3 regions of the Streptomyces sp. TM32 genome follow, and region 1 is predicted to be linked to each of the others. Evidence: riboswitches for the same ligand, from Rfam matches in the RefSeq annotation. Region 1 holds a riboswitch; each other region holds the start of a gene.
What was found. A riboswitch is a leader RNA that binds a small molecule or an ion and turns the genes downstream of it on or off. The one in region 1 is predicted to bind thiamine pyrophosphate.

Region 2: linked by a shared signal. The riboswitch ahead of thiO (glycine oxidase ThiO) and the one ahead of thiC (phosphomethylpyrimidine synthase ThiC) in region 1 are both predicted to bind thiamine pyrophosphate.
Region 3: linked by a shared signal. The riboswitch ahead of EST92_RS16640 (thiamine ABC transporter substrate-binding protein) and the one ahead of thiC (phosphomethylpyrimidine synthase ThiC) in region 1 are both predicted to bind thiamine pyrophosphate.

Annotation. Positions count from the first base shown of each region.
Region 1 is NZ_SDIG01000006.1:83-6,102, reverse strand. Features, by position in the region: gene EST92_RS02585 (DUF5326 family protein) at 85-309, shown strand; gene EST92_RS02580 (IclR family transcriptional regulator C-terminal domain-containing protein) at 1,051-1,827, shown strand; gene EST92_RS02575 (SsgA family sporulation/cell division regulator) at 1,932-2,354, shown strand; gene EST92_RS02570 (YibE/F family protein) at 2,523-3,941, opposite strand; TPP riboswitch at 4,011-4,167, shown strand; gene thiC (phosphomethylpyrimidine synthase ThiC) at 4,161-5,948, shown strand.
Region 2 is NZ_SDIG01000179.1:104-10,708, reverse strand. Features, by position in the region: gene EST92_RS27345 (TetR/AcrR family transcriptional regulator) at 1-383, shown strand, start outside; gene EST92_RS27340 (DUF4126 domain-containing protein) at 778-1,398, shown strand; gene EST92_RS27335 (NAD(P)/FAD-dependent oxidoreductase) at 1,490-3,001, shown strand; gene EST92_RS27330 (hypothetical protein) at 3,086-4,246, opposite strand; gene metF (methylenetetrahydrofolate reductase [NAD(P)H]) at 4,283-5,200, opposite strand; gene thiE (thiamine phosphate synthase) at 5,422-6,075, opposite strand; gene EST92_RS27315 (Rv2175c family DNA-binding protein) at 6,195-6,560, opposite strand; gene EST92_RS27310 (FAD-dependent oxidoreductase) at 6,676-7,971, opposite strand; TPP riboswitch at 8,128-8,240, shown strand; gene thiO (glycine oxidase ThiO) at 8,238-9,491, shown strand; gene thiS (sulfur carrier protein ThiS) at 9,488-9,703, shown strand; gene EST92_RS27295 (thiazole synthase) at 9,709-10,545, shown strand.
Region 3 is NZ_SDIG01000066.1:12,395-24,842, forward strand. Features, by position in the region: gene EST92_RS16605 (aspartate aminotransferase family protein) at 1-207, shown strand, start outside; gene EST92_RS16610 (ATP-binding cassette domain-containing protein) at 423-1,163, shown strand; gene EST92_RS16615 (hypothetical protein) at 1,145-2,317, shown strand; gene EST92_RS16620 (LOG family protein) at 2,458-3,624, shown strand; gene EST92_RS16625 (hypothetical protein) at 3,791-4,720, shown strand; gene EST92_RS16630 (ABC transporter ATP-binding protein) at 4,839-5,915, opposite strand; gene EST92_RS16635 (iron ABC transporter permease) at 5,916-7,568, opposite strand; gene EST92_RS16640 (thiamine ABC transporter substrate-binding protein) at 7,622-8,725, opposite strand; TPP riboswitch at 8,827-8,947, opposite strand; gene rlmN (23S rRNA (adenine(2503)-C(2))-methyltransferase RlmN) at 8,981-10,087, opposite strand; gene EST92_RS16650 (chaplin) at 10,346-10,633, shown strand; gene EST92_RS16655 (DUF1152 domain-containing protein) at 10,846-11,940, opposite strand; gene EST92_RS16660 (RNHCP domain-containing protein) at 12,013-12,448, opposite strand, start outside.

The sequences.
Region 1 (6,020 bases):
ACGGCGCAGCAGGCGGACAACGCAACGGACAGATGGCGCGGTGCACACAGCGACAGCGCGACAGACAGAAAGCAGGGCAGAGCAGTGGCTGGTAAGGGGATATTCACAGGGCTTCCGTGGTGGGTCACCTGGGTCGTGGTGCCCGTCATCCTGATCGTTGTCTTCGGCGGACTGATTGCCACCGCGCTCGGCATCCTGATCGGCCTGCTGTTCAAGGTCCTCATCGCGGCGGCGCTGATCGCCGGAGCCATCTACCTGGTCCGCAGGTTCACCGGCTCCTCCTCGTCCTCGTCCAAGAGCGACTGGTAAGCCGCAGACCGGGACGGCCGGCCTCACCCCCTCGTCAGCCCCGTCCCCGTCCGACCCCACGGCCCGCGCGTCGCACCCTGCCTCACCGGCTGACGTCTGACTCCGCACGCCCCGCGCGGGCCGTCCCACACTCACGGCAGCCTTCGGGCATCACGGCATCACGCGGCGGTCGCCGCGCTTACGGCACTACATGGCAGTGGCCGCGTGCGGGGTGGCCCGACCCACACGACGCAACTGACACGCTCGACCGACCGCAACCGGCTCCCTGCATCGGCTCACCGCACCGGCTCACCCCGCCGATTCACCAACGCTCGCGAGCCGCAACCGATGCACCCACACCCCCCCGGGCCTCACCGCCACGACTCACCAACACCGACAGGCCACCAACGACTCACCACCACCCACCGGCCATCACCGACTCACCGACACCATCACGTCCGATCGACACCGCCCCAAATCGCCCAAGGGTGGCGCAATCGATTTCGATGTCGAATCCATCCCGCCCACTCAAGTCCACACATGCACCAGGTGAGGTAACTCCCCGAATTTCCCCTTACCGCCCGGATCGACCGAGTTAGAGTGCGGCGCGCAGGCGTCTTCCGGATGGTGGTATTCCGGAAATTCGAGTGAGGCGAGACCGGTCCGGGCGGCATCGCGGGGCCTGGGAGACGCGCGCGGTTGCGGGAGTGGGTCCCGTGACCGGGGCCCGTGCCCCACTGCGAGCGGATCTGGGGGTTGGCATTGTCAGTTGTGAATGGCGAATCCGCCGCTCATCCCACCTTGATCGGATCGGTGCAGCGGGCCCTCCGGCTGCTGGAAGCGGTGGGCGCGCATCCTGGCGGTGCGCCCGCCAAGCAGCTCGCCAGGGAAACCGGGCTGCCGCTGCCGACGACCTACCACCTGCTGCGGACCCTGACGCACGAGGGCTATCTGCACCGTGAGCAGGGCGTGTTCGTCCTCGGTGCGGCGGCCGAGGCCATCGGCCGGGCCGGGGCCGGGTGCCGGCAACGGGCACAGATCTCCGAAGCCCTGGCGGTGGCCGGGCGGGAACTGCATGCCGCCGTCTACTTCGCTGTCTACCGCGAGGGTGAAGTCGAGGTGGTGGCGGTCACCGACGATCCGGCGCGGCCGCCCGTGGAGGAGTGGGTCGACTTCCGCACCACAGCCCATGCTCATGCGATGGGGCAGTGTCTGCTCGCGCAGCTTGACGAGGCATCCAGGAAGGAGCATCTTGCGCGCTATCCCGTCCAGTCGATAACGCCCTTTTCTGTGCGAACTGAGGACGATTTGCTGCACCGCTTGGATACAGTGCGTCGCGGTCAAGTCGCTTATGAGCGTCAGGAATATGCCCTTGGCACGGTGTGTGCAGCCATCCCCATTCAGGTCGGGGCGGCCTCTGCTGCGCTGGCGATTTCCTTGCCCGCGAACGAACTGCATCGATTGCGGTCCGTTACAGACCGACTACGGAAAATGGCGGAGGCGACACTAACGACACTCGCCTTCTCTATCAGTATCTGAAAACTCACTCCTTGTGATCTGCTGGCACGTGGCAGACGATGGCGCCAATAGGGCTACGGGGGATGTTTCCCGGCCATCTCCGATCAAGTGCGGGGCAGTGGTTGATGACCGACACAGTTCAGGCAGAAGTGATCATGAGCTTCGTCGTCTCGGATGAGCTTGCGTTCCGGATTCCGGTGGAGCTGGACTTCGCGAGCGCCGATCCCTTCGCCGTCCGCCTCACCTTCGATCTGCCCGGCGATGCCCCCGTGACCTGGGCGTTCGGCCGGGAGTTGCTGCTCGACGGGCTGAGTCGACCGTCCGGTGAGGGCGATGTGCGTATCGAGCCGGCCTCCCCTGAGCACCTCAGCGACGTCTTCATCAGCCTTCAAGTCGGCTCCGAGCGTGCGCTGTTCCGGGTGAGCGCGGCACCGCTGGTGGCCTTCCTGGACCGTACGGACCGGCTCGTACCCCTCGGCAAGGAAGAGGTCTGCGACACCCTGGAGGCCGTACTCGACCGGATCCTCACCGAGGCCCCGGCCGGCTGAGTTCGGCCAGCCGACCCCGCCCGTGCGCCCAGCCCCGACGGCGTTCTCCCTCAACTCCGCCCCCGCACCGACCGTCCAAGCCGGAGCCATAGCGGGTACGCAGGTCATCCCGCGTACCCGTCCGCCTCTCCCCGCCTGGGCCGCGCACCCTCCCGCCCGCGGTCACCCTCACCGCTTGCGTCGTCTGCCGTGTCCCCCGCGCCGCCGCTTCGGGCCGGCCGTGGCGTCCGCCAGCCCTCCGGCGGCAATCGGCTCCCCGGTGTGCGTACCGGCTCCCGAGCCTTCTCCCTCTCCCGACCTGTCCGCGACCTCGGCCAGGCCCGGCTCCCTGCGGTCCGCGGAGACGACCAGCGCCGCCAGCAGCGTCGTCAGCGGTACCGCGGCGACCAGTCCGATGCTGCCCACCAGCGTGCGGACGATCTCCTCCGCGACCACTTCGCTCGTGGCGACCGTGCCGACGCTGCTCTGTGCGATCGAGAACAGCAAAAGCAAGGGCAGTGCCGCGCCCGCGTAAGCCAGCACGAGGGTGTTGACGACGGACGCGATGTGATCCCGGCCGATCCGCATCGCGGCGCCGTACAGCTTGCGCCAGCCGGCCGACGGGTCCGCCTCCTTGAGCTCCCAGACCGCGGCGGTCTGTGTCACGGTCACATCGTCGAGCACACCGAGCGATCCGATGATGATCCCCGCCAGCAGCAGGCCGCGGATCTCGATGTCCGGGAAGAGGCCGTGCACCAGTCCGGTGGTGTCGTCCGTATTGCCGGTCAGCAGCGCCCAGTTGATGAACACCGACCCGAGCAGCCCGATCAACAGCAGTGACGCCAGGGTGCCGAGCACGGCCACCGACGTGCGAGCCGTCAGCCCATGGCACAGATACAGCGCGATCAGCATGATCGCGCTGCCCCCCACCACCGCCACCACCAGCGGGTTGGAGCCCTGCAGGATCGCCGGGAGGATGAACAGCGTCAGGACCACGAAGCTGGCCGCCAGCGCCACCAGCGCGAGGACGCCGCGCAGCCGGCCGACGAGCACCACCGCGAGGGCAAAGATCGCCGCCAGCACCCACATCGGGACCGACCGGTCGACGTCGCTGACCGCGTACTGCAGTTCCTTCGGTGCCTTGGGGGAGTACGACACCACCACGTCCTGGCCGGTGGTGTAGTGGCGCAGGGCGTCCGGCGTGACCACCGTCTTGAAGGTGCGCCCGGCGTTCTCCCCCGTGGTGACCTCGATCGTCGCCTGCTGACAGGGCTTGCCCTTGTCCGCTCCCCCGGTCGGTGGTTGCCCGCCCGGCGACGGCGGCTGGGGTTGCTGCTCGGCATGGACGTCCGCGCAGTTCACCTCCGCCACTTTGGTCACTCTGGCCCGCTCGGTGGGCTGGTCGAAGCCGACACCGGACGGTTTGTGGGGTGGTGCACCGCCGGGCCAGAGCACGAGCAGACCGACGGCAACCGCGGCGGCGAAGGGGATCAGCACCGCCGCGATGACTCTGCGCAGATGCCGGGAGACGGGCGCGGCAGGACCGTGGCCGTGGGAGTGGCCGTGGGAGTGCGGCGCGGAATGGTGGTGGGACCCGTGAGGAGGCACCGCCCGATCATCGCAAGAAATCCGGGCCCCCTGTTCACCGTGGCGGACTGGCCGCTACCGTGGTGACACCTTTGCAATCGCGGGAGCTCGGAGCACCGGGCTGAGAGGGCGCTGACCTTCGTCCCAGCGGCGTTTCACGTGAAACGCCCATGGACGGAAGCCGCTGCGTCGACCGCCGAACCTGTTACCGGGTAATGCCGGCGTAGGGAGTTGGGTCATATGACTCTGCAGGATGCACGCACGCCCGAAAACGGTGCCGGCGACGGCAACGAGCCGCAGATCGGCTGGCACAAGGGCTATGTCTCCGGATCGCGCCCGGACCTTCGGGTTCCGGTGCGACGGGTGCATCTCACCAATGGCAAGGACGTGACGCTCTACGACACGTCAGGGCCATACACCGACCCCAATATCGAAACCGATGTCCGCCGCGGCCTGGCGCCGCTGCGGGAGAACTGGATCATCGGCCGCGGCGACACCGAGGAGTACGCGGGCCGCCCCATGCGTCCGGAGGACGACGGCCTCAAGCACACCTCCCCGCGCGGCGGCCTCAAGAACCTCGACGCGGTCTTCCCGGGCCGCCCCCGACAGCCGCGCCGTGGCCGCGACGGCGCCGCGGTCACCCAGCTCGCCTATGCGCGGCGCGGGGAGATCACCGCGGAGATGGAGTACGTCGCGGTCCGCGAGAAGGTCACCCCCGAGTTCGTGCGCGACGAGATCGCGGCCGGGCGCGCGGTGCTGCCGTCGAACATCAACCACCCGGAGATCGAGCCGATGATCATCGGCAAGAACTTCCTGGTGAAGGTGAACGCCAACATCGGTAATTCGGCGGTCACCTCCTCCATCGAGGAGGAGGTGGAGAAGATGACCTGGGCGACCCGCTGGGGCGCCGACACGGTCATGGACCTCTCCACCGGCCGCAACATCCACACCACCCGCGAGTGGGTGCTGCGCAACTCCCCCGTCCCCATCGGCACCGTCCCCCTCTACCAGGCGCTGGAGAAGGTCGACGGCAAGGCCGAGGAGCTGACCTGGGAGATCTACAAGGACACCGTCATCGAGCAGGCCGAACAGGGCGTGGACTACATGACGGTGCACGCCGGCGTGCTGCTCCGTTACGTCCCGCTCACGGCCCGCCGTAAGACCGGCATCGTCTCCCGCGGCGGCTCGATCATGGCGGCCTGGTGCCTGGCGCACCACAAGGAGTCGTTCCTCTACACGCACTTCGAGGAGCTCTGCGAGATCCTCGCCTCCTACGACGTCACCTACTCACTCGGTGACGGTCTGCGCCCCGGCTCCATCGCGGACGCCAACGACGAGGCGCAGTTCGCGGAGCTGCGGACGCTCGGCGAGCTGAACACCGTCGCCAAGCGGCACGGCGTGCAGACGATGATCGAGGGCCCCGGGCATGTCCCGATGCACAAGATCAAGGAGAACATCGACCTCCAGCAGGAGATCTGCGAAGAGGCGCCGTTCTACACTCTCGGCCCGCTGACCACCGACATCGCGCCCGCCTACGACCACATCACCTCCGGTATCGGCGCGGCGATGATCGCCTGGTGGGGCACCGCGATGCTCTGTTACGTCACGCCCAAGGAGCACCTGGGTCTGCCGGACCGCGACGACGTCAAGACCGGCGTGATCACGTACAAGATCGCGGCCCATGCGGCGGACCTGGCCAAGGGCCACCCGGGCGCCCAGGAATGGGATGACGCGCTCTCCGACGCACGCTTCGAGTTCCGCTGGGAGGACCAGTTCAACCTGGCTCTCGACCCGGACACGGCCCGTGCCTTCCACGACGCGACGCTGCCTGCCGAGCCGGCGAAGACGGCGCACTTCTGCTCGATGTGCGGGCCGAAGTTCTGCTCGATGAAGATCAGTCGGAGCATCACCGAGCAGTTCGGCGGGGAAGCGGACGCGACGCCCGAGGAGGTCGAGGCGGGGATGCTGGAGAAGTCCAAGGAGTTCGCCGCCGCAGGGAACCGGGTGTACCTGCCGCTGGCCGACTGACCCGGCCTCGCCGGTCGCGCTGTCCGGGCGGGGAAACCTCCTGTGTTCCCGCCCGGACAGCGTGGCCAGTTC
Region 2 (10,605 bases), on a different contig from region 1:
ACGAGGTCACCGGCCGGGGCGGCAGCCGGATCGACGCGTTGGACGCCATGATCCGGGCCGGCCTGGACTTCATCTCCCGTTACCCGGCGCTCACCCAGCTCTACGTGGCCGAACTGTGGCGCACCAACCGGGCCTGGCAGTCGACGCTGATGGTGGTGCGGGAGCGGGCCATCACGGTGGTGGAGACCGTGTTGCGGGAGGCGGTGGCCCGTGCGGAGCTGAGCGAGGAGATCGATGTCCCGCTGACCGCCTCGGCGCTGTTCGGAATGGTTCTGGTGGCCGCCCTGGACTGGCAGTCCTACCAGCCCGACCGGTCGATCGATGAGGTCCACGCGGCGCTGTCGCGGCTGCTCCAGGGGCGGGTCGGCGGCCAGGCCTCGTAGCCCGGCCCGGCGGGCGGGCCGGGGCCCGTGATCGCGGGTGGCCTTCCGGGGCGGGATGCGGATGCGCGCCGTCGTGGTCAGGTGCGGCGCGCACCCGTTCTCCCCCGTGGGTCCGCACAAAAGAGTGCGCTGCCCTGGCGCAGATCGTTCCCCCCCGATCCGACCAGGACAGCGCTTCCCCCGTACTCCCCCGTGCTTCCCCCGTATCCCCCGTCACGTCCGGGAGCCGCGCCGCTCCGCCGCCCCGTGTCGGCGGTGCGGCGCCGCTTCCCTTCCGTGGCCCCTACTCTTCCGTCCGGGCGGCCGGCGGCCCATCCGCGTACCTACTCATCTCGGCGTCTGAGTACGGATACTCAAGTCTGAGCACGCGCCCCCAGGGCCTACGATCTTCGGCGTGTCCGTACTTCCCTTGGTGTTCACCAGTGGCTGGGCGAGCGGGATCAACGCCTATGCCGTCGTCCTCGTCTTCGGTCTGCTCGGCGCGACCGGCGTCAGCGAGGAGGTGCCCGCGGCGCTGCAGCGCCCCGATGTGCTGCTCGTGGCCGGGGTCCTGTTCCTGTGCGAGGCGGTCGCCGACAAGGTCCCGTACGTGGACTCCGTTTGGGACGCCGTGCACACGGTGATCCGGCCGGTCGCCGGTGGTGTCGTGGCGGCGCTGCTGGCCGGGCACGACGGTTCGCTGCCCCAGCTGGCGGCGGGCGCGGTCGGCGGCTCGACGGCGCTGGTGAGCCATCTGGTCAAGGCGGGCACCCGGATCGCGGTCAACACCTCGCCGGAGCCGGCCAGCAACATCGTGCTGAGCGTGGTCGAGGATCTGGGCGTCGCCGGGCTCGTCGCGTTCGCGGTGTTCCATCCGGTGGCGGCCGCGGTCATCGCGGGGGCGCTGCTGGTGGCGGGGATCGCGGTGGTGGTCTTCCTGTGGTCGCGGATCCGCCGGTACCTCCAGCGGCGGCGGCAGCGGCGCGAGGAGAAGCGGCTCGCCGCGGCGGGCGGCGCGGTGCCGCCGGCGGTCTGACGGCCCGCGCGGGCGGGGCGCGTCGGGGCCGGCGGCGGTCCGGCCACCGGCCGTGCGGGCGTTGTCAGTGGCTCCGGATAAAGTCGCAGGCATGGCACGGATTGCGGTGATCGGCGCCGGGATGGGCGCGATGGCGGCCGCTGCCCGGCTGGCCGTCGCGGGCCACCGGGTGGCGGTGTTCGAGCGCGACGCGACGCACGGCGGTGCGGTGCGGCGTCTGGAGCGGGACGGCTTCGCCTTCGACACGGGGCCCGGTCTGCTGCATCTGCCGGCCGTCTACCGGGACCTGTTCCTCAAGACCGGCCGGGAGCCACTGGAGAGCTGTGTCGAGCTGTCCCAGGTCGACCCCGCGAGCCGTCATGTCTTCGCCGACGGCACGGCCGTGTCGCTGCCGAACGCCTCGCGGGCCGGCGTGCTGGCGGCCCTGGACGAGGCGCTGGGCGCAGGCGCCGGGGAGCGCTGGAGCGCACTGGTGGGCCGCGCCCGTGAGGCCTGGGACGCCACCCGCCGGCCGCTCCTGGAGGAGCCGTTGTGGCAGGACTGGCGGGTGCTGGGGCGCGATCCGTATCCGGCGGTGCGCCGGCGCGGACTGTTCGGCCGGGGCAAGGGCCCCACGACCGCCACCCTCGCCGAGGTGGCCCGCCGCGAGCTGGCCGACCCCCGGCTGATCGCGCTGCTGGAGAGCCATGCGCTGGCCTACGGCTTCGACCCGCGCGGCGCCCCGGCGAGCGCGGCAGTGCTGCCGTACATGGAGCAGACCTTCGGGAGCTGGTATCCGCGCGGCGGTCTGCGGGCGCTGGCCGACGCGGTGTACGAGCGCTGTCTGGCGCGCAAGGTGGAGTTCGGTTTCGGTGCCGCGGTGACCGGGATCGTGGAGAAGGACGGCCGGGTGGCGGGCGTCGAGCTGGCCGACGGCCGGGTGGCCGAGGCGGAGTTCGTGGTCGCGGGCATCGATCCGGGGCAGCTCGCGGGGCTCTGCGGGGGCCGGGAGCCGTGGGGCGCCGATGAGGTGCGCCCCGGCCCGGGCGAGCGCGGCCCCGGGCGGCTGACGGTGTGTCTGGCGCTGCGCGGGGCGCGCCCCGCGGACGCCGTGCACCGGACGGTGGTGCATGCCGCGGACCGCGCGGCCGAGTTGGCGGGCGTGTTCGGCGACGGCCCCGGGCTGCGGCCCCCCTGTGACCGGCCCACGGTGACGGTGCTGCGCCCGGACGACCCCGCCGTACGGCCGGACGGCGCCCATGAGGCGGTGACGCTGACCGCGACGGTCGCCGCGCACGGCCCGGTGGACTGGCTCGACGGGGAGGCCGTGGCGGCCGAGGCCGAGCGGCTGACCGGGATCGCCGAGGCCGCGGTGCCGGGGCTGCGGGAGCGGGTGCTGTGGCGGGAGGTGCTGCCGCCCACGGACGACATGCCGGTGCCGGGCCCGGCGCTGGCCGGCCAGGAAGGGCGCTTTCTGCGGCCCGGCAACCGCACCCGGATACCGGGGCTCTATGCGGTCGGAGGCTGGTCCCACCCGGGCGGCGGGCTCGCGCATGCCGGGATGTCCGGCGCGATCGTCGCGGGCCTGATCGTGCACGGCGACGACTGGCACGGCTCGACCTGACGGCCGGGCAGTGTGATGGCCGGGCGGTGTGACGGCCCGGCGGTGTGACGGCCCGGCCGTGTGCGAGGCCGGGGGCTGCCCGTCTCAGTAGCGGTACTGCTGCCCGTCGTAGCCCTGCTGGTAGGGCGGATACTGCTGCTCGGGCGGGAGTTCGCTGTCGCGCTGCTGGGGGACCCAGACACCCCCGGGCGGCGTCTCGCCGTAGCCCTGGCCCGGATTCTGGCCGAGTGGCTGTCCCTGGCTGTCGTACTGCTGCGCGGCGTAGGGCGCCTGGGCGTACGGCGACTGCGCGTAGGGGTCCGGCTGCCCGTACGCGTCGTAGGCCGCGGGGTACTGCTGGGTGCCGATGTACGGATCGGAGTAGGGCGTCTGCTGGCCCAGGGCGTCGCCGTAGGCCGCGTAGGGATCGGCCCAGGTGTCCTGGCCGGCGCCGTTCTGGCCGTAACTGCCGTCGTACGCATAGCCGTTGCCGCCGTCCGGAACGCTCCCGGCGGGGGTGCCGTAGGCGTCGTAGCCGGTGTATTCGGGCTGCGGGGCGCGGGCGTCGGGGCTGTAGATGCCGTACTGGCCGGTCTCGTCGGGCATCGGCTGCGGGGCGTAGACGGCGGTGGCGTCGGCCTGCGCATAGTCGTTCTGGACGGCGAACGGCTGGGTCTCGTAAGCGCTCTGGTCCAACTGCCCGGCCTGGTAGGGGTCCTGGCGGCGGAAGACGTCGTCGGTGTCGTAGTCGTAGGAGCTCTGCCCGGCATAGGGGCCCTGGCCGGCGTAGGGGTCCTGGCTCTGGAAGCCGCCGGTGCTCTCGAAGGTGTCCTCCAGCCCGTTGCCGGCCCCGGGCCGGAAGCCCCGCCCGTCGGTGTCGGCGGGCTGCACCGCCTCCAGGCCGGAGACCTCCAGCGTCGGTTCGGCGGGGGCCTGGCCGGAGTTGCGGGCCCGGCGGCGCCGGCCCTCGGCGGGCTTGCCCGACATCCCGGGCATGCCGGGCTTGCCGTCCTTGCCGCGCAGGGCCCAGCCGGTGGTGAAGCCGCGGCGGAAGGAGAGCGTCACATTGGTCTGCCCGACGGCGAAGGCGACGAGGCCCACTCCGATCACGATCACCGACGGGATGAGGACACCGACGACCACGGCGAGGAAACCGGCGAAGGCGAGCAACCGCCAGCGCAGCCGCGCCTTGTTCTGGAGCAGGACCTCACCCAGCAGCCACAGGGCGACCAGGCCGAACGCGATGTAGAGGACCGTCCAGCCCATATACGCCCCTCTTCCGCCGCTCGCCGGCCACCGTCATCAGGACTGCTGGTGCAGCCCCAGATTCTCGTAGATTTCCAGGGTCGCCGTGGAGTGGTTCAGGGTAATGAAGTGCAACCCGGGAACATCCTCGGCCATCAGACGTGCGCACAGGTCCGTTGCGTAGTCGATGCCAATGGAGCGTACCGCCGCCGGATCGTCCTTGACGGCGAGGATGCGCTCGGCCAGCTCGGGCGGGAAGGCCGCATTGCTGAGCTGAGCGAACCGCTCGATCTGACGCACGTTCGTCACCGGCATGATCTCCGGAATGATCGGCGTGGAGCAACCCGCGGCCGTCACCCGGTCCCGCAGCCGGAAGTAGTCCTCGGGATAGAAGAACATCTGGGTGATGGCGAAGTCCGCGCCGGCCCGGCACTTGTCGACGAAGTGCGCCACATCCGTGTCCCAGTCCGTCGAGCGCGGATGCATCTCGGGGAAGGCGGCGACGCCGACACAGAAGTCGCCGGACTCCTTGATGAGACGGACCAGGTCGGCGGCGTAGCCGACGCCGTCGGGGTGCTTGACCCACTCGCCCATCGGGTCGCCGGGCGGGTCGCCGCGCAGCGCGAGCATGTTGCGGATCCCGGCTCCGGCGTACTGGCCGATGATGTTGCGCAGGTCCGCCGTGGAGTGGTTGACCGCGGTCAGGTGGGCGACCGGGGTCAGGGTGGTGTCGGTGGCGATGCGCTCGGTGGCGCGCACCGTGCCGTCACGGGAGGTGCCGCCGGCGCCGTACGTCACGGAGACGAAGGTCGGCGAGACGGCCTCGATGCGGCGAATGGCGTTCCACAGGGTCCGCTCGCCCTTCTCCGTCTTGGGGGCGGCGAACTCGAACGAGTACGACTGCTTACCGGAGGCAAGCAGGTCGCGCACCGTTCGTGCGCGATCAGTCCTGGTGGAAGCTGTACCTAGGGCCATACCGGCAGGTTAACCACCGGCCGGGCACACACCAACCGTGATCGGCGTTATGCCTGGTTGGTGCGGTTCATGTCCACTGGTTGGACATTTTCCGGTCGCCGAGATGTCGGAAAACATTCCGCCGCCACCGGCTCCCCTGCCCTGCGGAAACCGGCCACGGAAGCCTGCCGGTCTTCTGGCGCCGCCGCGGGGTGATCCCGGTCACCCGTCCCGACCCGGCCCTAGGGGGTGTCCCAGGCCCGGATGCGCTTGGCCAGGTCAGCGGCCGCCGCCCCCGGGTCGTCCGCCTCGGTGAGGGCGCGGACCACCACGATCCGGCGGGCGCCGGCCGTCAGCACCTCGTCCAGATTTCCGGCGTCGATCCCGCCGATCGCGAACCAGGGGCGCTCGGGGGCGCGGGAGGCGGCGTAGCGGACCAGGTCGAGGCCGGGGGCGTGCCGGCCCGGCTTGGTGGGGGTGGGCCAGCACGGGCCCGTGCAGAAGTAGTCCACGCCGGCTTCGTCGAGGGCCGCGTCCACCTCGGCCTCGGCGTGGGTGGAGCGGCCTATGAGGACGTCGGGGCCGAGCAGGGCGCGGGCGGCCGGGACCGGCAGGTCGCCCTGGCCGAGGTGCAGCACGTCGCTGCCGGCGGCGTGGGCGACGTCCGCCCGGTCGTTGACCGCGAGCAGCTTGCCGTGCCGCCGGCAGGCGTCCGCGAAGACCTCCAGATGCCGGAGCTCCGCACCGGCCTCCATGCCCTTGTCACGCAGCTGGACGATGTCCACCCCGGAGGCGAGCACCGCGTCCAGGAACTGCGGGAGGTCGCCCTGCCGGGTGCGGGCGTCCGTGCACAGGTAGAGGCGTGCGTCGGCAAGGGCCTGTCGTGCGGTGGTCATCGGGCGGCTTCCCCCCGGGTCGGGGGTGTACGGGCCGGTCCTTCCGGTCCGTACACCCCGCGGATGTGGTTACGGATGCTGGTGCGGTCGCGGGACGGGAGTGCGCCGCACCGGGTGCGTCAGACGGCGAGCGCCTGGGCCCGGCGCTTCACCTCCGTGCCGCGATTCTCGCGCAGCGCCTGGGCGGGCGTGCCGGGCAGGGTCTCATCCGGGGTGAACAGCCACTCCAGCATCTCCTCGTCGGTGAAGCCGTCGTCCTTGAGCAGGGTGAGCGTGCCGACGAGGCCCTTGACCACCTTGTCGTCCTTGATGAAATCGGCGGGCACGTGCAGTGCCCGGTTCTCGCCGCGGCGCACCGCGATCAGCTGGCCCTCCTTGACCAGCTGTCGGACGCGGGTCACCTCGACGCCGAGCCGTTCGGCGATGTCGGGGAGGGTGAGCCAGGCGGGGACGAGTCCATCGATGTTTGCGTCAATCTCGGTCACAAGAACAAGCCTGCCACCTCGCACTGACAGCCGGTAGCCGGGCGTCGCCGTCGGGGGCCTGCTGCACACCGGAGGGTGACGGCCGGCTGCCGTCCGCGACCGTTGCGCGCCCCCGCTACAGCGCCGCGGCCTTCAGCGGTACGGAGGCGTTCGCGGCCCGCTCCCGGTCCAGGACGACCCCCCGCTCGATGAGCTTGCGCCCCTGAGCCAGGTCGCGCGGGCGCCCCACGGCCAGCAGCGCGACGAGCCTTCCCGCCCCTCGCCCGCCACCGCCCCGATCCGGCTGCGCTTCGCCCGGGCTCTCCGCACTGCGCAGCCAGAGCACCGACCAGGCGGCCCCGGTCGGGTCGCCGCGCCACACCAGTTCGTCGGCGTCGACGTGGTGGCCCGCGTACTGCACGAACCGGCCGAACTGCTCCGACCAGAAGTACGGGACGGGGTCGTAGACCAGCCCTTCCGTGCCGCCGCGGGCGATGTTCTCGGCGACCGTGCGGGGGCCCTGAAGGGCGTTGTCCCAGTGGTGGATGAGCAGCCGGCCGCCGTAGCGGGCCGAGGGGAAGGAGGCGCAGTCGCCGACCGCGTAGACATCGGGCACGGAGGTGCGCAGGCGGCCGTCGGCCAGGACGGAGCCGTCCTGCGGGGACACCTCGACGCCCGAGCCGGCCAGCCAGCCGGTCGCAGGCCGGGCGCCGATCCCGACGACCACCGCGTCGGCGGGCAGCGTCGTGCCGTCCTCCAGGGTGACCGCGCCGGGCGTGACGGACGCGACCCGGGCACCGGTGCGCAGCTCGGCGCCGGCGTCCGCGTACCAGCCGGTCATGTGGGTGGCCACTTCGGGCGGCAGGGCGCCGGCCAGCGGGCGGTCGGCGGCCTCGACGACGGTGACCGCACAGCCCGCTTCCCGTGCCGCGGTCGCGAACTCGGCTCCGATCCAGCCGGCCCCGACGACCACGATCTCGTGCTGGGCGGCGAGCACCGGCCGCAGCCGCTCGGCGTCGTCGAGGGTGCGCAGCAGATGGACGCCGGGTAGTCCCTCGCTGCCGGGCAGCATGATCGGGGCGGCGCCGGTCGCGAGGACCGCGTGGTCGTAGGAGATCGGGCCGTCGGCCGTCTCGACCTGGCGGGCCTCCGGCACCAGGCCGGTGACCGGGCGGTTGAGGCGGAGGTCGATGCCGAGCCCGGCGAAGTCGACGTCGAAGGTGGAGCCTTCGGCCTTGCCCAGCAGCACCGCCTTGGACAGCGGCGGGCGGTCGTAGGGCTGGTGGGGCTCGTCGCCGAGGAGCGTGATCGCGTCGCGCCACCCTTGTTCGCGCAGGGCGACGGCGGTCTGCACACCCGCGATTCCCGCGCCGACGATCACGACGCGCGGCGTGCGGTCAGGGGCCTGGGAGGACTTGCTCTGCTCGCTCACCTGATCACTCTAGGACGGTGGGCGGGGCCGTCCGCAGCAGCGCGCAAGGAGATCTCTGACACAGCGTCACACTCGCCCGGCGCGGTCCGCGGGCCCGTGGGCGCGCCGGAGGCGGCACCTTACGGCGCGTCGCGGCCCCGTATTAGGCTGACGGCCACACGCACTCGCGGGAGCCCGGACGCACCGGGCTGAGAGGGAGGCTGGCCGGCCTCCGACCGTACGAACCTGATCCGGGTCATGCCGGCGAAGGGAGGGGCTGGATGCCCATGCCACCATCTGCCGCACCGTCGCAGTCGTCCGCCAGGAGGCCGGACGTGCTCGTGCTCGGCGGCGGCCTCATCGGTCTGGTCACCGCCTGGCGGGCGGCCGGCCGCGGAATGTCCGTCGCGGTGGCCGATCCGGCGCCCGGTGGCGGCGCGGCCCGGGTCGCGGCCGGCATGCTGGCCGCGGTCACCGAGCTCCACTACGGCGAGCAGACCCTGTTGGGGCTCAATCTCGCCTCGGCACGGCGCTACCCCGAGTTCACCCAGGAGCTGGAGGAGGCCGGCGGGCAGCGGATCGGCTACCGGCGGTGCGGCACCCTGGCCGTCGCGCTGGACGCCGACGACCGCGCGCACCTGCGCGAGCTGCACGCCCTGCAGATCCGCTCGGGACTGGACTCGCAGTGGCTGACCGGGCGCGAGTGCCGCCGTCTGGAGCCGATGCTGGCCCCCGGGGTACGCGGCGGGCTGCGGGTGGACGGCGACCACCAGGTCGATCCGCGCCGGCTGGTGAGCGCCCTGCTCGTCGCCTGCGAGCGCGCCGGAGTGGACTTCCACCGCAGCCGCGCCGCCCGGCTGACGGTCGCCGGCGGACGGGCCACCGGTGCCGAACTCGCCGACGGGACACGGCTGTCGGCCGGTCAGGTCGTGCTGGCCGCGGGCAGCGAGAGCGGTCGTCTCGCCGGCGTCCCCGCCGAGGTGCTGCCGCCGGTGCGGCCGGTCAAGGGACAGGTGCTGCGGCTGCGGCTGCCGCAGGTGCCGGCCGGGAGCCCCGCCTTCCTGTCGCGCACCGTACGGGCCGTCGTCCGCGGCGGGCCGCTCTACCTGGTACCGCGGGCGAGCGGCGAACTGGTCGTCGGCGCCACCAGCGAGGAGCTGGGCTGGGACACCACGGTGACCGCGGGCGGGGTCTACGAGCTGCTGCGGGACGCGCACGAGCTGGTCCCGGGCATCACCGAGCTGCCGCTCGTCGAGACCTGCGCCGGGCTGCGCCCCGGCTCCCCCGACAACGCCCCGCTGCTCGGCCCGACCGCGCTGCCCGGCCTGCAACTGGCCTGCGGCCACTTCCGCAACGGGGTGCTGCTGACACCGGTCACCGGTGACGCGATGGCCGAGTCGCTGGCCACCGGGAGCCTGCCGGACGTGGCCCGCCCCTTCTCCCCCGCGCGCTTCTCCGCCACGCCCGGTCAGCACGGGGGGACTCCCCTCGCCGCCCCGGGGCCGGCGCGCACCCGTACCCCCCAGGAGCAGCCCGTATGAGCGCCCCCACCGTGTCCGTGTCCGTCAACGGCGAGGCCCGCGAGATCGCCGGCGGGCTCACCCTCGACCGGCTGGTCGCGACCCTGACCCCGGCGTCCTCCGGGGTGGCCGCGGCGGTCAACGACCTCGTGGTGCCGCGTGCCCAGTGGCCCACCACCCCGCTCGGCGACGGCGACCGCGTCGAGGTTCTCACCGCCGTCCAAGGAGGCTGACCCGCATGACCGATATCGCCACCCAGCGGGAAGCCGCTCCCGCCACGACCGCTGCCGACCCGTTCACCCTCGCCGGCACCACCTTCGGGTCCCGGCTGATGATGGGCACCGGCGGCGCACCCAGCCTCGACGTCATGGAGCGGGCGCTGCTCGCGTCGGGGACGGAGCTGACGACGGTCGCCATGCGGCGGCTGGATCCGACCGTGCAGGGCTCGGTGCTGTCCGTACTGGAACGGCACGGGATCCGGGTGCTGCCGAACACCGCGGGCTGCTTCACCGCGGGGGAGGCGGTGCTCACCGCCCGGCTCGCCCGGGAGGCACTCGGCACGGACTGGATCAAGCTGGAGGTCGTCGCCGACGAGCGCACCCTGCTGCCCGACCCGGTGGAGCTGCTGGATGCCGCCGAGACCCTGGTGGACGACGGCTTCACGGTGCTTCCGTTCACGAACGACGATCCGGTGCTGGCCCGCAGGCTGGAGGAGGTGGGCTGCGCCGCGATCATGCCACTGGGCTCGCCGATCGGCTCCGGGCTGGGCATCCGCAATCCGCACAACTTCCAGCTGATGACCGAGCGGGCCGGGGTCCCGGTGATCCTGGACGCCGGCGCCGGCACCGCCTCGGATGCCGCCCTGGCCATGGAGCTGGGCTGCGCGGCGGTGATGCTGGCGACCGCGGTGACCCGGGCGCAGGAGCCGGAGCTGATGGCCCACGCGATGCGGCACGCGGTCGAGGCGGGCCGCCTGGCGGCCCGTGCGGGCCGGATTCCACGACGTCACTTCGCCCTGGCGTCCTCACCTACGGAGGGGATGGCAGACCTGGACCCTGAGCGGCCGGCGTTTTAGGGGGCTTCCCACGTTGTCGGCCCCTCCGCTGCGCTTTGCTTTCTCCCCACGTTGTCGGCT
Region 3 (12,448 bases), on a different contig from region 1:
GAGTCCTTCAACGAAGAGGAGACCGAGCGCGTCCTGTACGGCTTCCTCTCCAAGGCGCTGTACGACAACGGTCTCTACTGCCGCGCCGACGACCGTGGCGACCCGGTCATCCAGCTCGCCCCGCCGCTCGTCGCCGACCAGCCGGTCTTCGACGAGATCGAGCAGATCCTGCGCACGGTCCTCACCGAGGCCTGGACCAAGCTCTGACCATCCCGGCACCGCCCACCCGCACGCCGGGACAACTGAACATCCAGCGGCCCAGATTCGCTCACTTCAAGCCATACGAGTGAATCTGGGCCGTTGTGCTGCCAAGCCACGAATACCAGGGGTCACCAGTACTTACCGTGCTAGGGACCGATACCCTCCATGGTCGTTCACCCGGTCGGGGGAACGATTCGACGCCTACAACAAGAGGTGCGCAGATGGTGGCCCCGCCTGACAACGACGTTCTCTGGGCCCGCGGCCTGCACCACACGCACGGCGGCACCTCCGCCCTCGCCGGAGTCTCCGTCGGCGTCCGCGAAGGCGAGATCCTCGCCGTCACCGGCCCGCGCGGCAGTGGCAAGACCACCCTGCTGAAATGTCTCTCCGGCCAGCTCGTCCCGACCGAGGGCGAGGTCTGGTTCAACAGCTCCCCCGTGCACACCCTCTCCTCCCCCAGCCGGGAGCGGCTGCGCCTGGACCGGTTCGGCTGGATCGACACCGAACCGCACCTCGTCCACGAGCTCACCGCCTGGGAGAACGCCGCCCTCCCCCTGCTGCTCCGCGGCACCGGCACCCGCTCCGCCAAGCACACCGCCCTCGAATGGCTCGACCGCCTCGACGTCGGCATGTGCGCCGGCCGCCGCCCCGCCAAGCTCGACCAGTCCCAGCGCCAGCGCGTCGCGATCGCCCGCGCGCTCGCGACCACCCCCCAGGTGCTGTTCGCCGACGAACCGACCGCCCCGCTGCACCGCGCCGACGGCACCCAGGTGCTGCGCACCCTGACCACCGCGGCCCGCTCGCACCAGATCACCGTGGTCCTGGCGACCCATGACCCGGACGTCGCCACGCTCGCCGACCGGACCCTGGCGCTCCTCGACGGCCGCCCGGCGAGCGCCGCCTCCGCCGCCAGCGGCTCCTCCGATGAGGAAAGCAGGGCAGCGTGCTCGCTCTCCGTCTAGCCCGCGGCTCGCACCCCGTCGTCCTGCTGCGCCGGCTGGCCGTCGCCGCCGCGGCGGCCGGCACCGGGTTCCTGCTGCTCTCCACCGTCGGCCACGCCGCAGGCCACCCGTCCGCGACCGACCAGTCCCTGGTACGCCTGCTGTGGTGTGCGGCGCCGCTGGCGGCCACCGCCCAGTTCGCGGTGTCCACCGCCCGTACGGACCCCGCCGCCCGTCTGCAGCGCGGGATGGCCGCGGCGGGCCTCGGCCCGTTGCGCCTCACCCTGCTCGCGACGGCCTCCACCGCACTGACCTGTCTGCTCGGCGTCCTCCTCGCGCTGCTGGCCTTCCTGCGGCTGCGCGGCGACCTGGGCGGCCCGGGCAGCTCCGCCTCGCTCGGCATCGACGCCGCCCTGCTCGGCGCGGGCCATCCGGTGCCGCTCGCCGGCACCCTCCTGCTGCTGGCGACCGTGCCGCTGACCGCCGCGGTCGCCACCGCCGTCGCCCTGCGGCCCCGCAACGAGAACGGCTCCCGCGAGACCGCGGCCCGCCCCCGGACCGCCCCGCCCTCCGGTCTCCCCTGGGGCATCGCCCTGGCCGCGGCCGGCCTGGCGATCGAGGCGTACACCAGCCCCGGCCCGCACGCCCCCGGCGGGCTGCTGCCGCTGCCCGGCCGGCTGATCGGCAGCCCGCCCGGCGTGCTGGCCGGCTGGGCGCTGTCCGCGTTCGGCCTGGTCCTGGCCGGTCCCGGGCTGGTGCATCTGTGCGGCCGGCTGCTCTGCGCCGGGCGGCCGGGCGCGCTGCGCCTGCTGTCCGGGCGGGTGCTCCAGGAGGAGTCGCACCGCCTCGGCCGCCCGCTGGGTGTGCTGTGCGCGGTCGGCTCCGCCGCGTACGCCGCCGTGAAGGTCTACGAGGCCTCGCCCGCCCGTCCCTTCGGGCCGCTCACCGCGGTCGGGGCGGCCGTGGTCCTCGCCTGTGTGACCGCCAGCGCGCTCACCGCCGCACTGGAATCCCGCACCGCCCGCGCCCACACCACGGCCGCCCTCCGCAGGCTGGGCGCCTCCGCGTCCGTCCTCCACCGCGCCGCGGCGCTGCGCGGCCTGGCCCTGGTCCTCGTCCTGGCGCCCCTGACGTGGACGGTCGCGGAGATGGCCACCCTTCCCCTGGTGCACTGAGGGGGCCCGGCCCGCCGGGGCCGCGGACGGCCCGGGGCGCCGGGGACCGGGGACCTGCGCGGCGGGCGGCACGGGGCCCACCGCACACCGCGGCCCCGGACCGCCACCTGGCCCCTGGGGGGCGTCACCGCGGTCCTAACATGACGCACGTGCAGTCGAATTCACATGCCTTCGCCGCCCGCCGTCCCCCCGCCCACGACGACAACCACGACCACGAGATCGAGTCCCTGGAGGAGTTCGACCGGGTCATCGCGGCCGGCAGTCTCGCCGGACACCGCGTCCAGTCGGTCGATCTGACGGACCGTACGTTCGCGCTGCTCAGCACGGACGCCTCGGATTCCGTGTTCCTCGGCTGCGCCATGGAGGAGGACGCCGCCGCCAAGATACGTGCCGGCGGCGCCCTGGTCTTCCCGCCCGTACCGGACCTGCCGTTCGATCCCTACCGGGGCGGGCTCTACGGACCGGACGAGCTCTTCGCGCGGCTGGTCGACGCCGGCTACGACGCCACCCCGGACGCCCGCACCTACGCCTGGTTCCAGAAGACCAAGGCCGACGGCGACATCTTCGCCTCGATGCTGCGCAGCATCCACGACGACGCCGTCTCCGACGCCCTGGACGAAGACCTCGCCGGTGCCCAGGTGGTGGGCATCATGGGCGGCCACGCGCTGGAGCGCGGCTCCGCGGCCTACGCGGGTGCGGCCCGGCTCGGCCGGCAGCTCGCCCGCACCGGTCTGACCGTGGCGACCGGCGGCGGACCGGGCGCGATGGAGGCGGCGAACCTCGGGGCGTACGCCGCGCCCTTCGAGGACGGCATGCTCGACTCGGCGCTGGAGATCCTCGCCAAGGCACCGCACTTCGCCCCGTCGGTCACCGACTGGGCCCGGGCCGCCTTCGAGATACGGCGCGGCTGGCCGGACGGCGGCACCTCGGTCGGCATCCCCACCTGGTTCTACGGGCACGAGCCGCCGAACGCCTTCGCCTCCCGGATAGCGAAGTACTTCGTCAACGCGGTGCGCGAGGACGGTCTGCTGGCGCGCTCCCGGGCCGGTGTGGTGTTCCTGCCGGGCGCGGCCGGGACCGTACAGGAGATCTTCGACAACGCGACCCCGAACTACTACGGATCGCGGGGCGAGCCGACCCCCATGGTGCTGGTGGACCGCGCGCACTGGACCGAGAAGCTCCCCGCCTGGCCGCTGCTCCAGGCGCTCGCGTCCGGGCGGTCGATGGCGGACCGGATCGCGCTGGTCGACTCGGTGGACGAGGTCCCGGAGACCCTGGCCCGCCTCGGCACCGGCGCCCCGGCCTGATCCGGCCGCGGCGGGCTCCCCGCTTCCGCGCCGGACCCCGCCGCCGTTCCCACCGGACGGCCGTACAGGTGCTTTTGCCCGCCCGAGGCAACGCCGGTCCCCGAATGCACGTCTGCCAGTCCGGCAGTGCAGCGGCAGTAACGACAGCGGGCGAACGGAGCTCTTGGTGATCATCGGTCTTCTGACGGCCGTGGCGGCATCGGCCGGTTACGGCACGGGATCGGTTCTGCAGGCGCTGGGCTCGCGCAAATCCGCCCGCCGGGAGGCGGCCAAGGCCTCCGCCTCCGGTGTCACCCAGCACGGCGGCCCCAGCCTGGCGTCCACCGCAAAGGCGGCCGTGACCTGGGAATTCATGCTGGGCACGGTGCTGGACTTCGTAGGGTTCGGGCTCGGCGCGCTGGCGGCCCGGCTGCTGCCGCTGTTCCTTTCGCAGACCGTGATCAGCGCCAACCTCGTGATCACTGCCGTATTGAGCGTCAAGCTCCTCGGCATCCGGCTCACCCGCGCCGAGTGGACCTCCATCGCCGTGGTCTGTTCGGCGCTGGTGCTGCTGGCCACGGCCGCCGGGCCGGAGGGCAGCGGCCACACCCCGCTCGCCGCCCACTGGTGGCTGCTCGCCGCCTCCGTCGTCCTCATCGGCGGCGGCACCGTGGTCGTGCGGCTGCTCGGCGCGCGGGCGGCGATCCTCGCGGGGCTCTTCTCCGGCCTGGGCTTCGGCGCGCTCGGCATCGGGGTCCGGGTGCTGAACGGGATGGCCCCCTTCGATCTGCCGTCCCTGCTCGGCGACCCCGCGCTGTACGCGATCGGCGTCGCCGGTATCGGCGGGATGTATCTGCACACCGTCGCCCTCCAGCTCGGCTCGGTGAACGGCGCGACGGCGGCGCTGGTGGTGGGCGAGACGGTGATCCCCGGCATTCTCGGGGTGCTGTGGCTGGGCGACTCCTCCCGGCCGGGCTTCGCCTGGGTCGCCGTCCTGGGCTTCGTGGTGGCGGTGGCCGGGGCCGTCGCGGTCGCGTGGTTCGGCGAGCCCGAGGCGGGGGCGCAGCCGGACCCGGCACCGGCCGGTGAGCGGCCCGCCGAGACGGCGGCGCGCTGAGGCGACGGCCCACGGGGAACACCGGCCCACGGAGACCGACCGGGCTGCTACGGAGAAGAACCCGGCTGCTGAGGACACCGAGGACCGGCTCCCGGCCGGCGCCCTCCGTGCGTCGGACTCAGCCCGCCGGCGCCCCGGCGTCCAGCACCACCACGTCCGGGGCGGCGAAGGCGAGGCCCACCCGCTCGCCCACCTCGGGCGCGTCCCGCAGGGTGCAGGCCGCCTCGATCTGCGGTCCGGCGGCGGGGTCCAGCAGCAGCGCGACATGGGTGCCGCGGAACGTCCGGGCCGCGACCGTGGCCGGCAGGCCGTCCGGGGCCGCCGTCAGCCGCACCCCGGCCGGGCGGACGAGCAGGCGGCAGGGCCCGTCCGCGGTCCCGTCCGGGACCGGCACCTTGCCCCAGGGGGTGGCGGCCACCTCGCCCTGCACCGTCGCCTCCACCACGTTGTCGAAGCCGAGGAAGCGGGCGACGAATTCCGAGGCGGGCCGTTGCCAGACCTCCAGCGGGGTGCCGCTCTGTGCGATCCGGCCGTCCTGCATCACCACGACCCGGTCGGCGAGCGCGAAGGCCTCGCCCTGGTCGTGCGTGACGGCGAGCACGGTCGTGCCCAACTCCCGGAAGAGCCGCCGGAGTTCGACGACCAGCCGTTCGCGCAGCCCGCGGTCGAGCTGCCCGAGGGGCTCGTCCAGCATCAGCAGCCGGGGACGGGGGGCCAGCGCGCGGGCCAGCGCGACCCGCTGCTGCTCACCGCCGGACAGCGAGGCCACGGCCCGCCGCTGGGCGCCCGGCAGCCCCACGAGGTCCAGGAGTTCGGTGACCGTACGCTCCCGGTCGGCGCGCGAGGCCCCCCGCATCCGCAGCCCGAAGGCGACATTGCCCTCGACATCGCGCTGTGGGAAGAGCTGGTGGTCCTGGAACATCAGGCCGACGCCGCGCCGGTGCGCGGGCACCCCCCGCTGCTCCCGCCCCTCCAGCAACACCTGCCCGGCGTCGGCGGGTTGGAGACCGGCGACCACCCTCAGCAGGGTGGACTTGCCGCTGCCGCTCGGCCCCAGGACGCAGACGATCTCCTGCGCGGAGACGTCCAGGTCCACCGCGTCGAGCGCGGGCCGCCCGGCCGCGGTGAAGCGGACGGTCACCCCGCCCAGCCGCAGCAGCTCCGGCGCCCGTGTGCTGGTGTCCTCTGTCGTCATCTAGAACTCCCCGGAGTGGTCGACGGGGCGCAGGCGCTCCAGCACCAGCAGGGCGCCGGCACACACCACCATCAAGATGGTCGACAACGCCATCGCCTGCCCGTAGTTGGTCTCCCCCGCCCGCCCCAGCAGGCGGGCCACGGCGACCGGCAGCGTCGGCCGGTCCGGCCGCGCGATGAAGACGGTCGCCCCGAACTCGCCGAGCGACACCGCGAAGGCGAAGCCCGCGGCGATCAGCAGCGCCCGCCGTACCAGCGGCAGGTCGACCTCGCGCCACACCCGCCAGGGCGAGGCGCCGAGCACGGCGGCGGCCTCCCGCAGCCGGGAATCGACCGCCCGCAGGACCGGCAGCATCGTCCGGACCACGAACGGCACCCCCACCAGCGCCTGGGCGAGCGGGACCAGCCACCACGAGGCACGCAGGTCGAGCGGCGGGGTGTCGAGGCTGATCAGAAATCCGAAGCCGACGGTCACCGCGGAGACCCCGAGCGGCAGCATCAGCAGGGCGTCGAAGCCGCGGACGAACCGGCTGATCGCGGGCGTCCGTCCGGACGGGCCGCTCCGCAGCCGGGGCAGCGTCAGGACGGCGGCCGCCAGCCCGCCCACCACCAGAGCGATCACCGTGGCCGCGGCCCCGTAGGCGAGCGAATTCCACAGGGCCTCCAGGGGCGCGACGGCGAAGGTGCTGTCGGCGGCCGCGGCGGACCGCAGCGAGGTGTAGAAGACCGTTCCGTAGCCGTCCGGCCCGGCGAACGACCGCTCCACCAGCACCACCAGCGGCACCAGCAGCAGGACGGTGATGACGGCGAGCGTGCCCCACAGCAGCGCCCACTGGCCGCCGCCGCGCGGCCGGTGGGCGGTCCGCGACGCGTCCACCAGCCGCAGCGCGGACTCCCGGCGGCGCACGGTCCACGCATGCAGCGCCAGCACGCCCAGGACCGCGGCGAACTGGACGAGCGTGAGCACCGCGGCCGTCGGCAGGTCCAGGAAGTCCGCGGTCTGCCGGTAGATCTCCACCTCCAGCGTGGAGAAGGTGGGCCCGCCCAGGATCTGCACCACACCGAAGGAGGTGAAGGTGAAGAGGAAGACCATCAGCGCGGCGGCCGCGACGGCCGGGCCCAGCGCGGGCAGCGTCACCCGCCGCCAGGCCGCGAACCGCCCGGCCCCCAGCACCCGCGCCGCCTCTTCCTGCCGCGGATCGAGTTGCCCCCACAGGCCGCCGACGGTGCGGACGACCACCGCGTAGTTGAAGAAGACATGCGCCAGCAGGATCGCCCACACCGAGGTGTCCAGGCGCACCCCCCACAGCTCGTCCAGCAGTCCGCCCCGCCCGACGAGCGCCAGGAAGGCCGTGCCGACGACGACGGTCGGCAGCACGAACGGCACCGCCACCACCGCCCGCAGCAGCTGCTTGCCGGGGAAGTCGAAGCGGGCGAAGACATACGCGCCGGGCAGCGCGACCAGCAGCGTCAGCACGGTCGAGGCGGCCGCCTGCCAGACGGTGAACCACAGCACCTGCACGACATCCGGCTCGCTCAGCACGGCACCGAACCGGCCGAACTGCCACTCTCCGCCCTCCTTCAGCCCCCGCCCGACGATCGCCACGACGGGATAGGCGAAGAACAGCGCGAAGAAGGCGAGCGGCACGGCCATCAGGCCCAGCCGCACCGCCGTCCCCTTCGCGGGCCCGCGGCCGCGGGTGCGGGCTACTTCAGAACGAGCGAGGACCACTGCTTGATCCACTGTTCGCGGTTCTTGCTGATCGTCTCCGGATCCAGCGTCGCCGGCTTGTCGATCGTGGCGCCGTACTTCGTGAACAGCTCCGGCACCTTGGCGTCCGCACGGGCCGGGTTGACGAACATCTGCAGCGGCTCGTCCTCCTGGAACTGCCTGCTCAGCAGGAAGTCCAGCAGCGCCTTGCCGCCCTTTTCGTTCTTCGCGCCCTTCAGCAGGCCGCCGAATTCGATCTGCCGGAAGCAGGTGCCGGTGGCGACGCCGGTCGGTGCCTGCCGGGGCGCGGGCTTCTTCCCGAGCACCTCGGCCGGCGGGCTGGAGGCGTAGGAGACCACCAGCGGCTTGTCCCCCTTGCCCTTGCTCGCCGCGGACCCCGAGAAGCGCTGGTTGTAGGCCTGCTCCCAGCCGTCGACGACCTCGACGCCATTGGCCTTGAGCTTCTTCCAGTAGTTGCCCCAGCCTCCCCCAGACTTCGTCCGGGAGGTGCCCCCATTGCCGTACGCGGCGACGGTGGCGAGCTGGAAGGCGAGCCCCGGCGAGGAGGTCGCCGAGTTCTCCGTGACGAGCAGCCCCTTGTACCGGGGCTTGATCAGATCGTCGAAGGTCTTCGGCGGCGCGATCTTGTGCCGGGCGAAGTAGCCGCGGTCGTAATTGACGCAGATGTCGCCGTAGTCGAGCGGGGTGACGCGGTGCCGGGCCTTGTCCAGCTGCAGATCGGCCGGGACGTGCGAGAGGCCCTTGGCCTCGTACGGGCTGAAGAGGTCCTCGTCCAGACCCCGCGAGAGCAGGGTGTTGTCGATGCCGAAGAACACATCGCCCTGCGGATTGTCCTTGGACAGGATCGCCTGGTTCACGGCCTTGCCGGCGTCCCCGCCCTTGAGGAACCGGATCTTGTAGCCGCTCTGCTTCTCGAACGCGGCCTGCACGGACTTGGACATGAGGAACGAGTCATGGCTGACCAGCGTGACGGTCTTGGCGTCCGCGCTGTCGCCCCCCGACGTACCGCAGGCGGTCAGCGCGGTCATGCCCATGGCAGCGGCAAGCCCTGCCGCGGTGATCCTTGTGGTGGTGCTCACTGAATGTCCTCCTGGCTGACCAGGACGAGACGCGGCCCTGCCCGAAGTTCCCTCCGTACATCCGCGGACATACGGAGGGAACTTCGGGCAGGGCACAACAGCATGAGTGACGACCGAACTTCCTACCCGGCATGACCCGGGCGAGGTTCAAGGGTCTGCGGGCACCGTAGGACTACGGCGCTTCCGCACTCTCAGCGCTGTGGCGCTCCCCTGTCGGAATGTGCATTTGTTCGATCACACAGTACCAGCGAGCGGTCAGCGTTCCGAGGCCGCGAGCTGCCCGCAGGCGCCGTCGATCTCCTGACCACGGGTGTCACGGACGGTCACCGGCACCCCGTGCGCCTCGATGGCCCGCACGAACGCCAGCTCGTCCTCCGGACGCGAGGCGGTCCACTTCGACCCGGGAGTCGGGTTCAGCGGAATGAGGTTCACATGGACGCGCTTGCCCTTCAGCAGCCGGCCCAGCAGGTCACCGCGCCACGCCTGGTCGTTGATGTCCCGGATCAGCGCGTACTCGATCGAAATCCGCCGCCCGGACTTCTCCGCGTACTCCCACGCCGCGTCCAGCACCTCACGCACCTTCCAGCGCGTGTTGACGGGGACGAGCGTGTCCCGCAGCTCATCGTCCGGGGCGTGCAGCGACACGGCCAGCCGGCACTTGAAGCCCTCGTCGGCGAACCGCAGCATCGCCGGCACCAGCCCGACCGTGGAAACGGTGATCCCCCGCTGCGACAGCCCCAGCCCGTCCGGCTCGGGATCCGTCAGCCGCCGGATCGCCCCGACCACCCGCTTGTAGTTGGCGAGCGGCTCCCCCATCCCCATGAAGACGATGTTGGACAGCCGCGCCGGCCCGCCGGGCACCTCGCCGTCGCGCAGCGCACGCATCCCGTCGACGATCTGGTGCACGATCTCGGCGGTCGACAGATTCCGGTCCAGCCCCGCCTGCCCCGTCGCACAGAACGGACAGTTCATTCCGCAGCCGGCCTGCGAGGAGATGCACATGGTGACCCGGTCCGGGTAGCGCATCAGCACCGACTCGACGAGCGTCCCGTCATGCAACTTCCACAGCGTCTTGCGGGTCGTGTCGTCATCGCACGAGATGTGCCGCACGACCTTCATCAGCTCCGGCAGCAGCGCGCCCGCCAGCTTCTCGCGCGCCGCCGCCGGGATGTCCGTCCACTGCGCCGGATCATGCGCATAACGGGCAAAGTAGTGCTGCGACAACTGCTTGGCGCGGAACGGCTTCTCCCCGATCGCGGCCACCGCTTCGCGACGCTCGTCAGGAGTGAGATCAGCAAGGTGCCGCGGCGGCTTCTTGGCCCCGCGCGGCGCAACGAAAGTAAGTTCTCCGGGTGCAGGCATGGTGGGTCCAGTGTGGCAGATCATCTGACCCGACCCAGGTGGGAGCGGTGAGGCAACGATCACCCTCGGATGCCCTTCGTCTTCGTCGGCCCGGCTTGCACGGCCCGGTCGCACCGCCAGGGCCGCACGCACTCCGCGCATTCACCTGTCCGGTGAGCATTACGCGACATATCGGTCATTCGCGCGTTGATCCGAGCCCCTGCCGTATCTCATGGGCGGGAGCGTGATCTGACGTCATACGTGAAAGGACGAGAGAGCATGTCGCGTATCGCGAAGGCACTCGTGGCAACCGTCGCTGCCGGGGTGGCCGTCACAGGCATGGCCGGCGTGGCCTCGGCCGACGCCCATGCGGGCGGCGGCGCGGTCGGGTCCCCGGGCATCGTCTCCGGCAACAACGTCCAGGTGCCGATCCACATCCCGATCAACGTCTGCGGGAACACCATCAACATCGTCTCTGCGCTGAATCCGGCCTTCGGGAACACCTGCATCAACGGCGATGTTCACCACCATCGCTTCCACGACGAGGGGTTCCGCCACAGGCGCTGAGAGCCGGCCTGCCCGATGGGGCCCGGTCTCACAGGCCCGCCCCGTGACGGTTGCCCTACGTCTCGACGCGCCGCCCGCTGACAGCGGGCGGCGCGTCGCTTGTTGCGCGCGCAGTCGATATCGGAGCATGTCCCCCGTTGGCCTGCGGCCGGGACCCTCTGGAGGTGTGCTCACGGTGGTACCCGCCGAGTCGAGCCCCCGCCGGCCGCGGTTCACGCTCCGGACGCGATGCGCCACAGCGGAGCCTCGTACTGCCCCGGGCGGATGCCGATCAGCAGTTCCCTGAGGTCCTGGCCCTGGTTGCCGCCGAGTCCGCACGCCTCGGCGAGCCGGCGGAACGTGGTGTGCGTGATGCCGCGGCTCCGGGCGTCGGCCTCGAAGCCGTCGAGCTGATGGAGGACCGCTTCCGGGTCCGGCTTCCGGGCGGGCCGGCTGCCCAGCCGACTCGCCTGCTTCCGCTCGTGGTCGATCTCCGAGAAGCCGCAGATCTCGCGACTGTACTGCTCGACCTGGTGCAGGTTCTCCGTGGCGAGGATGGCGCGGGCGAGCTGGTTGCGGTTCAGCGCCTCGTCGAGGTCGGCCTCGTGGACGACGGGGCCGTCGTCGGTGAGTGGGACCGGCAGGCCGCCGTCCCGTGCGTCGCACCGGCCGCGGGCGCCTCGTGCCGTGGCGGCCAGCATGGCCGTGGCCTCGGAGGGGTGCCACTCCAGGACCGAGCTGACGGGCATGACGTGCTCGGCGGTGAGGGTCAGGGCGACGGGGCCGAGGCGGTCACGGAGGACGTCGGCGGGGAGTTCGCCGTCGAGGCCGGGGCCGGCGACCAGGAGCCGTACGGGGTAGTTGAGTTCGCAGCAGGCCGCGAGGGTGAGGGCGTCGGCGAGGGGGCTGCGGAGGGTGGGCTCGTCGCCCCGGGCGAGGATGTCTCCGCCCACGTCCAGGAGGTCGACCGTCTCCGGCTCCAAGTGCTGTACGAGCTCTTCGAGTTGGCGGACGATTCCCTCGGCGCCGTGGTGCGGGTCGGTGAGCGCGAAGGTCTGCGGGAGCTCCGCCGCCAGTCCGGGAAGTGTCGAACCCGCGGGGGCGATCGGGGTCGCGTCGGCGGGGACGGTCCGGACGCTTCGGGTGAGAGGACGGAGGCCGGTGAAGTTGGCCGGTCCTCTGGGGCCGGGAACGGGGTCGACCAGGAGGCGGTCCCATGCGTAGGTGAGCACTACTGCCGGAGATTCGTCACCGTGGAGAGCGGCGTCCAGCATCGCTGCGGCAACGGCGTCGCCGCCTCCTCCTGCTGCCACGATCAGGCGCGTCACATGCGCCAGCGTACGCGTCGGCGACCTGTTCGGCAGGCGGGCGGTCCCCGCCGAGGCGGGGACCGCGAGGCGTCAGACGAGCCTCCGGTGCCGGGCGGACCGGCCTGCTTCGTGCCGGCTGAGCCCCGTGTGCAGCACGGCGAGGACCTGGTCGAGGTCGTCGCCCTGGTGGGGATCGTGGGCCATGCGGTTGCGACGCCGGACGCCGCAGCCGGTGCAGCGGTGGACGATCATGTAGCCCTTGGTGGAGTGGTGGTCGACGGCCACCGGGCGCATCAGCGCGCGGCAGTCACTGGCACGGTCTCCGGGCCGGACGTCCACATGACGTGAGTGCAGGCACCGCGGGCAGTGGTTGCGGTAGCCCCCGTTGACCAGGGGCGCGACCTCTTCCCCGCAGTTGCTGCAGGTAAAGCCGGTGTTCTCGGTGGTTCTGCTGATGGTGCTGCTCCTCGGCGAGTCGAAGGGATCTTCAACTCGGAGGCGCAGGGTTCCGTTGGCTCTCCCCCTG